2 regions of the Aliirhizobium cellulosilyticum genome follow, and region 2 is predicted to be linked to the other one. Evidence: predicted binding sites of a transcription regulator. Region 2 holds the regulator's gene; the other holds the start of a gene.
What was found. The regulator LexA, encoded in region 2, represses DNA repair genes until DNA is damaged. The targets are predictions, from matches to a motif close to TGTTCNNNNTGTGTTCNG.

Region 1 (4,786 bases), on a different contig from region 2:
GGCACGTTCCGGAATGTGGCTTTGTTGATGCTGATAGACTTGGAGACAACCTGCGCCGAACCGGGCGGAAACCCTGTCGATGAAATCCGCAAGCGATGTCTCCCGCCCCTCCTCTCCTGAAAAATCCGCTTGAAGCGCATCGAAAACATCATGTTGCAACACGTTGAGACGCAACAGTTCGAAGCCGAAACCTGCATCCAGATCGTCATGAATGGCATTGAGGCGCTCTGAAAACAGGCCGGAGATCCGCTTCGGATCTCTCAACGGACGGGAAGCGCCTGCCGAAATCCGAAATACCCGCCCGTCGACGCGGAAGAGAACAAGTTCGAACACCTTGCCGCCGGCACCACGATTTTCCAGGCTCAGCCTGAGGGATGATGCAATCTCGGCTGTCATCCCGAGAATATCCTCCTGCGTCTGGATCGGCTCGCCCAACCGGCGCTCGGCGGAAAGCGGCGCCACCGGACGTCGTGGCGATATGGCTTCCTCGTTCGTTCCCAGTGCCTGGTCGAGCCGCATCAGCAATTGCGCACCAAACCGGCGGACAAGCGGTGCCCTTGGCATGGACATCAGATTTGCAACACGTTTCAGGCCAAGCTTCAAAAGTGAAGCAACCGTTTTTTCATCGAGACGAAGCGCGTGCACGGGCAAGGCGCCCAGCGCGGACGCCATACCCTCCCTTGCGATCACTCCGCCGTGCCCAAACCGGCTGATCGCGCTGGACAGGCCCGGCGTGCTCGAAATCGATCCACGCACGTCGAAACCCATCTGAAAAAGCCGGGCAAGAATATCTCGAAGCATCGCATCCTCTCCTCCGAAAAGATGGGTGCAGCCGGTAATATCGAGGAAGAGCCCATCCTTTCCGTCCAAGGCAACAAGCGGCGTGTAACGATCACACCAGTCGGCTATCGCCTCCAGGAGAGCAAAATCGGCTCTTTCATCCTCGTCAAAGACATCGATGTCGGGGTACATCGCTCGCGCTTCGGCAAGCCCCTGCCCTCGCTTCAGGCTGCGTGTCTGCGCCACTTCATCGATTGCAACCAGCCGCAATGCGTTATCGCGCCTGCCGGCACAGATGATCGGAGGACGGTCAGGACGCCCTTTCGAACGCCACGACATCCCCCAGAGCTTTCGCGCGATCCTGTCGGTCGGCAGATACCGAAAGTGAAGCGCCAAGATGCGCTGGCAACTTGTGGAAAGAAGATTTTCCTCGATCTCGGGCAAGATGAAATTGGCGGTCATGAAGGTTCCACTCCAGACGAAAGCTGAGAGGGGCCGGATTTCGGCTCTTCTCCAGGGTGATGTTGAAAACTGGATGCCCGATGCTGCCGCCAAGCATGCTGCCATCCGGGAGGGGTCGCTCCAGAGCCGGAGCCGGCTCGACAAGGAGACGCACGGAAGCACTGCTGGTCTCCTCCTTCCCTGCATGCCGCAGCAGGAAAAGCGGCCGCCCTGCCGCCTTTGCCCGGAGACTGAGCCTTCGGCTTTCAGCCAAGCCAAAGGATTTGGGATTTGCATGAACTTCAAGGATCGTCGCCATAAACGCCTTGCTTTCAAGCGCGCCTTCCGCAAGCCACAGGGCATCCTCCAGCCTGCGAGGCGATGCATGAAATATCGTCCGGGAATCGATGCCGAACTGCCTGATGCCTCCAGCATAAGGAATACCCATTTCGCCAGCGGTAAACCCGTCAGCAATCCATAACATCGGACCTGTAGCGGCCTTGCGCGCCTTCATCAGCCCGACAAGCGAAAGGGAAAAGCCGGTTGCCGCGCCAGCATCGGAAAATGATCCGGAACGGATTTCGGTAATGCAATCGAGCGGCAGACCGCCGCTCAATGCATCATCGAGAGCCGCGATATCGAAGGACAATTTCTCTTCACCACCCGATCGGGCGGCAAAATTCTCCATCTTCGCCGCCGCCATTGCCGGCAGACTTCTGCCTTCCAATCTGGCGATCTGTTCGCGCAGGGCAAATAGCTTCTCCTGCGCCGCGGCTGCATGGGCCATGGCGTCAGCTCTCCGTCCTAAATGTTCACTTTATGTTCTTATAGATTCCAGAGCTCGGCAGGAGAGTCAATCATCACCGGAGAGGAATCTTTTCCTCATTTGCTATAGCGATGATTCTTATCTCGAAAAAAAGGATCATCGGCCTTATATGTCTCTCACAAAGGGAGAACCAATGGCTCGCATTGACCAAACCGACGACTGGCAGGATCGCCATGCGCCAACGATAAGCACGTTCGAGTCGCTTGCGATCGATGCCTATGGTCATCTTCCGGAAGAATTCAGGGCCCTCACCACCAATCTCACCATTGAGATCGAAGATTTCCCGGATGATGACGTTTTCGAGGACATGGCGCTTGAAACGCCGTTCGATCTGCTTGGCCTTTTCGAAGGGCGTGGAATTTCCGAACGGTTTACCGTGGAAACGGGAGAACTTCCGAACCGGATCCGGCTATACCGCCGCCCGATCCTAGACTACTGGGCTGAAAACGAGGAAACCCTGGGCGACATCATCACCCATGTCCTGATCCATGAAATCGGCCACCATTTCGGCCTGAGCGACGAGGACATGGAGCGGATCGAAGCCAGCGCCGAGAATGCGGCCCAGCGCTGACCAGCGGCATCTTATTGTTCGCCGAGCTTTATATCCGGATGATAATCCTTGCCCTCTACGGTCTTCGTCACCGCCTGACCGCACTGCATGATTCCGGTTGCAGCGTTGAAGGCATAGGTCGGCGAACCGTAAAGTTCCCATCCATTGTTCAGGGCGGCCGTCACCTTATGGCAGAATGAGGCATCGTCCGGAGCAGTCAGCAGTCGATAAAGTTTCATTGGGACTTCTTTCTTGCAAAAATCATGGCGGCCTGCGCCAGAAGTGTCTTAGCCTCCTCGAAGTGAAGGCGCTCGATCATTTTTCCATCAAGGTTGATAACGTTGAGGCCTTGCGCCTCCGGTCGTTCGAAAGCTGAAACGATCGCCTCCGCCTGAGCGATGGCTTGTGCGTCCGGTCCGAAATGCCGGTTGGCAATGTCGATCTGCGCCGGATGGATGAGCATTTTCCCTGAAAAGCCCATTGCCCTGCCCTGTGCACATTCGGCGGCAAATCCGGCATCGTCCTTGAAATCGTTGAACACGCTGTCGATTACATCGACGCCATGAGCACGGCCGGCAAGCACGATCTGCATCAGCCATGGCACCAGATAGGCCCGCCCCGGCTGCGCCGGAACCCCGGTCTCCTTGCGCAGGTCATTCGAGCCGACCACAAGGCATTCCGGGCCGTTCTCGGCCACCGCAATCGAAGCTGCATTCAAAACACCTTTCGGCGTCTCGATCATCGCCCACAAAGCGATCGATCTCGCCGGAGCAAACCTGGCAAGCATATCGCCCACCGCAGCGATTTCGTCGGCATGTTCGACCTTGGGAAGAGCAACCGCATCCGGCAGGATCTGCGCAACCAGTTTCAGATCATCCTCCCCGAACCCGCTTTCGAGCGGATTGATGCGGATGATCCGCTCCTGAAGCGACAGGTGCTGTTGCGAGAAAGCCTTCGCAAGATTGTCGCGCGCTTCCGCCTTTTTCTCGGGCGCAACGGAATCTTCGAGGTCGTAGATCACGCCATCGCAATCAAGGCCCGGCGCTTTTTCCAAGGCACGCTTATTGTAGGCAGGAACGCTGAGAAGCGAACGACGAACCGGCGCAATATGATTTTTCAAGAACTCCATCGCCTTCTTTTGCCAATATTTTGCGATCCCGGCAATCAAACCCGAATGAGCCTCTTGCAAGCGGGGATGACAAGGCCCACATTTTCATATGAAGAAAGGTTTGGACATGCAAAACATTCGGTCCTTTTTCGTTATCGTCACGGCAATTGCCCTGCTCGCTGCAGCAGCTCTTTTGACGGCATCGCTGACGATTGCATTCATGGGAACGCTTGCCATTCTTTCCATCGGAAAGATGCTCTCGAACAAACTGAAACCTGTGCCGGTTCGTGCCAAGAGCGGGCACAGTGAGATGCGCGTCTGGAACGACGGTCGCGGTACCATCATCGACATGTAAGCCCTGAAACCAAGCGGATCACGGTCGCCACCAAGCGGCGTACCGATTGGTACTGAATCGGACTTCAAATTCTCCCGAAAATACTTTATGGCAGCGCTATAAAGTCTTCGTGGAGGCCGATCATGGAAAAATTCGAAAAGCTGACGGGCGTTGCCGCCCCCCTTCCGGTTGTCAATGTCGACACCGACATGATCATTCCGAAGGACTATCTCAAGACGATCAAGCGCACTGGTCTTGGAAAGGGCCTGTTCGCCGAGGCTCGTTATCGCGAGGATGGTTCCGAGAATCCTGATTTCGTATTGAATAAACCGGCTTATCGCGATGCCAAAATCATCGTTGCCGGCGACAATTTCGGCTGTGGTTCGTCCCGCGAACACGCTCCCTGGGCATTGCTGGATTTCGGCATCCGCTGCGTGATTTCCACCAGCTTCGCCGATATTTTCTATAATAACTGTTTCAAGAACGGCATCCTGCCGATCGTCGTTAGCCCCGAAGATCTGGAAAAGCTGATGGATGACGCAGAGCGTGGCTCGAATGCCATCCTGACGGTCGATCTCGAAGCCCAGGAAATCACCGGCCCGGATGGTGGCCGTCTTCATTTCGATATCGACGCCGGTCGTCGCCAGATCCTTCTTGAAGGACTGGATGACATTGCCTCGACGCTGAAAAGCGATGCTGCAATCGCGAGCTTCGAGACGAAGAACCGCAGCGATCGTCCTTGGCTCT
Region 2 (4,786 bases):
TTGCCATTTCCGGATTGAATATGGCGCTTGCCGCCGGGATTTTCTTCGTGGGATTGCGTAGCGTCTTTGCTCTTTTCCCTGGCCTCGCACAGGCCCTGCCAATCAAGAAGATTGCCGCCGGCGGGGCGCTTGCAATGGTTACGGCCTATTATCTGGTATCGGGCTTCGGTGTATCCGCCCAGCGCGCCTATATCATGATGGCGGTGATACTTGTTGCCGTGCTTTTGGACCGGCCCTCGATAAGTTTGCGAAATGTAGCCTTGTCTGCGCTGATCATCCTCATCTGGACGCCTTCGGAAATTCTGGGGCCAAGTTTCCAGATGTCGTTTGCTGCCACGGTTGCGCTCGTGGCCGGTTATGCGGCCTGGTCGCGACGCCCTGAAACGGAAGAGCGGGAGCGATTTCCCATCCGTCATCCTCTGGTGACATTGGCTGCCGTTGGCTGGCGCTTTATCGCCGGCATTATCGCGACATCGCTGATTGGTAGTCTTGCGACGACGATGTTTTCCGTCGAGCATTTCCATCGCGTCGCCACCTATGGGCTTGCCGCGAACCTGGCTGCCATGCCGATCATCAGCTTCCTGGTGATGCCGGCCGGGCTTGCTGCGATGTTGTTGATGCCCTTCGGCCTCGATGCTCCCTTCATCGGGATCATGGCCTGGAGCCTCGAATGGGTCATCTTGATCGCGAAGCATGTAGCGGGATGGGGCGGGGACATTGTCGTCGGAGAACAGCACCCCTGGTTTTTGCCGCTTGGGGTCTGCGGTTTTCTGCTACTGACGCTCCTCAGGACACGGCTTCGCTATTCGGGCTTACCTTTCCTGTTTACCGCTGCGGCCCTGTTCTGGGTGGGGGTGCAACACGCCCAATCAAGTCTTCTCATCGCTGAAGATGGGAACCTCGTTGCTTATCGAGATGCAGAACGTGCTGCCGCCAACAGGAAACGTCCCTCCGAGTTCGTCTATGGGCAGTGGATGTATGCGCGACAGCTTCCAGTGCTGGCTATGCCGGAGATGTTGGAAAGTGAAATTCTAAAAAATATGCCGGGTTCTTCCAGTGAAAGACTTCCGGAACACGTTCTGATCGAAGCGCAGCGACTGATGAAGGAGGCAGGGAGTGTCAGATTCTCATGTCAGCTCAAGGCCTGGTGCGCATTCATGTCACCGGAAGGTGTTTTGGTCGTTGTTGTTGATGATGGCCGTTATGCCGGAGCGGCTTGCGACGTTGCCGGCCTTGTTATCGCGCCGCGTGCGCGTTTCCATTCCTGTCGGTCTGGTACCCCGATGCTGAGCGGCGCCAGCCTGCGCAAGACAGGGTCAATTGAAATCGATCTTTCCGGGGCGGCGGCAGCCGGAAAATGGAGTGTCACGACAGCAATGGCTGGCACGGTTCGCCCATGGACCATTCATCGCCAATACGACTGGCGACGCAATCTCTATGACCCGTATCTGCCGGAATGGATTTCCAAACCAAAATCGAGTGGCCGTCTTGAGGCGCAGTTTGCTGTCTCAGATCAAGCAGGAACGGATTATCGATCAGAAGCGCCAACTGATGTTGGCAACAATTCCGGTGTCAGTGATAACGGCGAATGAGGCCGACGAGCCTGCCCTGGACCTTGACCCGATCCGGTGGAAAAATTCGTGTCTCGTAAGCCGGGTTTGCCGCTTCCAGCGCAATCGAGCCACCCTTGCGGCGGAAGCGCTTGAGTGTGGCCTCTTCATCATCCACGAGTGCAACGACGATATCGCCCGGATTGGCGGTGTTGCCGTTGCGAATGATGACGGTGTCGCCATCCAGAATTCCGGCCTCGATCATCGAGTCGCCCTTGACTTCAAGCGCATAATGCTCGCCGGATCCCAACATCTCTACGGGGACGGAAATGTCGTGGGTATTATTCTGAATTGCCGAGATCGGTACGCCGGCGGCGATGCGGCCCATGACCGGCACGCTTGCAGACGCGCTGTCATTGGCGGAGACAGGCGGGGCAGCAGGCGTCGCCGGCTTCTTGCCAAGGCTTCCCTCGATCACGCTCGGTGAAAAACCGCGTTTCGGCTGCAGCGTGGGAACATAGGCTTCGGGAAGCTTGATGACCTCGAGTGCGCGCGCTCTGTTGGGGAGACGGCGAATGAAACCGCGCTCTTCAAGTGCCGTGATGAGCCGATGGATGCCCGACTTCGACGCAAGGTCGAGAGCGTCCTTCATTTCATCGAAAGACGGAGGTACGCCCGACTCCTTCATCCGTTCGTGAATGAACAAAAGCAGTTCCTGTTGCTTGCGAGTCAGCATGTGAGGCGCACCTTCAGATTTGAAACAAATGCAGAACGAACACTATATGTTCCATATGTGTTCCGCAAGTCCTTAAATTTTCGTGACAATATAATCAGTTTCTTGGATGCCGAATGACGTTCTCAGTCGGAATCTACTTGCGCTCCCCGGCGGTCTGCCCAATCTACGCCTAGCGGATCAGAAGTCTGGGGGACATGTGTGACTGCTAGGAATATCGATCATCTCGTTTTGCCTGTTGGAAATCTCGGCAAGGCACGCGAGCGGCTGTCGTCTTTGGGTTTCACTGTCGCGCCTGACGGCGTGCATCCCTTCGGTACGGCCAATGCCTGTGTTTTTTTTGAAGACGGTACCTATCTGGAGCCACTGGCTGTTGCGGACAGGCGCAAGGCGGGGGCTCATGCCAAGAAAGGCAATGTCTTTGTCGAGCGCGATCTGGCTTATCGCGGTCGCCGCGGACGTGAAGGCTTGTCGGCCATCGTGGTCTCCAGTGAAGACGCGTCGAACGATCATCGGCATTATGTCGCGGCCGGAATTTCCGGCGGTGAGCCCCTCGAATTCGGCAGAGCTGTAAAGTCTCCGGACGGTGACGAGGTCGAAGCTCGTTTCCAGCTTGCTTTTGCCGCGATGGATGGTGCGGCTGATTTCTTTACTTTCTCCTGCCAGCGGCTGGTATCTTTCCCTCAGGATATGGCTGAATTGCGTATCCATGCCAATTCGGTTGCCGGTTTGAAGGAAGTCATTTTGGCAAGTGATGATCCGCATGCTTCGGTTGCCTTTTTTGACAATGTGCTGCGAGCGCCGGGTATCGAAGTTGAAGGTGGACTGGTGTTCCAGGCTGAAACGGGAGCCGTGCGCGTTCTCAGGCGCGAGCAAATTGCGCATGACTTCGGTCTTCCTATCGAAGGGGTGGCAGCCGGGTTGGTAGGGGAGGCCGTGATCTTTCGCAGTCTTGATCTGGCCGTGACAGAGATCATCCTTGCTGCTAATGACGTCGCATTCATTCGCCGGGATGGTCGCGTTCTCGTGTCGCCGTCGCCCGGCCAAGGCGTTTTGTTCGGCTTCGAGGAATAGTAGAATGGCAGTCTCCCCCAATTCAGAAGTTTCGGTCGGCGAAGGCGACAAAAAGGTCGTATTCTCCAATGCAGGCCGGCTTTCGCTGATCGCGGGGCCTTGCCAGATGGAAAGCCGTGATCATGCCTTCATGATCGCCGGCACGATGAGCGAGCTCTGCGGCAAGCTCGGCATCGGGCTGGTCTACAAGTCCTCCTTTGACAAGGCCAACCGTACGTCGATCTCCGGCAAGCGCGGCATCGGACTTGAAAATGCGATGGAGATTTTTGCCGACCTGAAGAAGGAATTCGGCTTCCCGGTCCTGAGCGACATCCATACGGAAGAGCAGTGCGGGCTTGTTGCGCCAACCGTCGACATCCTGCAGATCCCGGCCTTTCTGTCGCGTCAGACCGATCTTCTGGTCGCAGCCGCCAAGACCGGCCGGGCGATCAACGTCAAGAAAGGCCAGTTCCTGGCCCCCTGGGACATGAAGAACGTCCAGGCGAAATTTACCGAGAGCGGTAATCCTAACGTGATGCTGTGCGAACGCGGCGCCTCCTTCGGTTACAACACGCTCGTCTCCGACATGCGTTCGTTGCCGATCATGGCTTCGCTCGGATCGCCGGTGATCTTTGACGCCACGCACTCGGTGCAGCAGCCGGGCGGGCAGGGTGGCTCCAGCGGTGGCCAGCGCGAATTCGTTGAAACGCTGGCGCGTGCGGCCGTCGCAGTGGGTATTGCCGGTGTATTCATCGAAACCCATGAAGATCCGGACAACGCCCCGTCGGATGGTCCGAACATGGTGCATCTGAAAGACATGCCTCGGCTTCTGGAAAAGCTGATGGCTTTCGATGCGGTGGCCAAGGCTGCCTGAACTTCAAAAAAGCGCTTGAGCGTTGTCAAAGCGCAGAAAGCGCCAACACTGTAATTGGCGTGTCATTGAACGTGATACATTTTCAATGACTGCATGGACTTAACTCTGAGGAGAGACCCTTGACTGCTATTACCGATATTATCGCTCGCGAGATCCTCGATAGCCGTGGCAACCCGACCGTCGAAGTTGACGTCTATCTGGAAGACGGCTCGATGGGCCGCGCCGCTGTTCCGTCGGGCGCATCGACGGGTGCCCACGAAGCTGTCGAATTGCGCGATGGCGGCAAGCGCTTTGGCGGCAAGGGTGTCGAGAAGGCCGTTGAAGCGGTCAATACGGAAATCTTCGATGCCATCGGCGGTTTCGATGCCGAAAGCCAGATCCATATCGACAAGACGATGATCGCGCTCGACGGCACGCCGAACAAGTCGCGTCTCGGCGCAAACGCCATTCTCGGCGTGTCGCTGGCCGTTGCCAAGGCTGCCGCCGAATCGGCTGGCCTGCCGCTTTACCGTTATGTCGGCGGCGCTGGCGCACATGTTCTGCCGGTTCCGATGATGAACATCATCAATGGCGGCG

Region 1: a site for LexA is predicted at 2,031-2,048, ahead of GGE33_RS25090 (ImuA family protein). Genes of this name have one in related genera too.

The regions. Positions count from the first base shown of each region.
Region 1 covers NZ_JACIGW010000010.1:89,835-94,620, forward strand. The annotation lists gene GGE33_RS25085 (Y-family DNA polymerase) at 1-1,119, opposite strand, end outside; gene GGE33_RS25090 (ImuA family protein) at 1,091-2,008, opposite strand; gene GGE33_RS25095 (metallopeptidase family protein) at 2,181-2,618, shown strand; gene GGE33_RS25100 (DUF1737 domain-containing protein) at 2,630-2,836, opposite strand; gene GGE33_RS25105 (HpcH/HpaI aldolase/citrate lyase family protein) at 2,833-3,726, opposite strand; gene GGE33_RS25110 (hypothetical protein) at 3,833-4,060, shown strand; gene leuD (3-isopropylmalate dehydratase small subunit) at 4,183-4,786, shown strand, end outside.
Region 2 covers NZ_JACIGW010000001.1:1,209,741-1,214,526, forward strand. The annotation lists gene GGE33_RS05660 (ComEC/Rec2 family competence protein) at 1-1,592, shown strand, start outside; gene lexA (transcriptional repressor LexA) at 1,573-2,286, opposite strand; gene GGE33_RS05670 (VOC family protein) at 2,485-3,357, shown strand; gene kdsA (3-deoxy-8-phosphooctulonate synthase) at 3,362-4,210, shown strand; gene eno (phosphopyruvate hydratase) at 4,330-4,786, shown strand, end outside.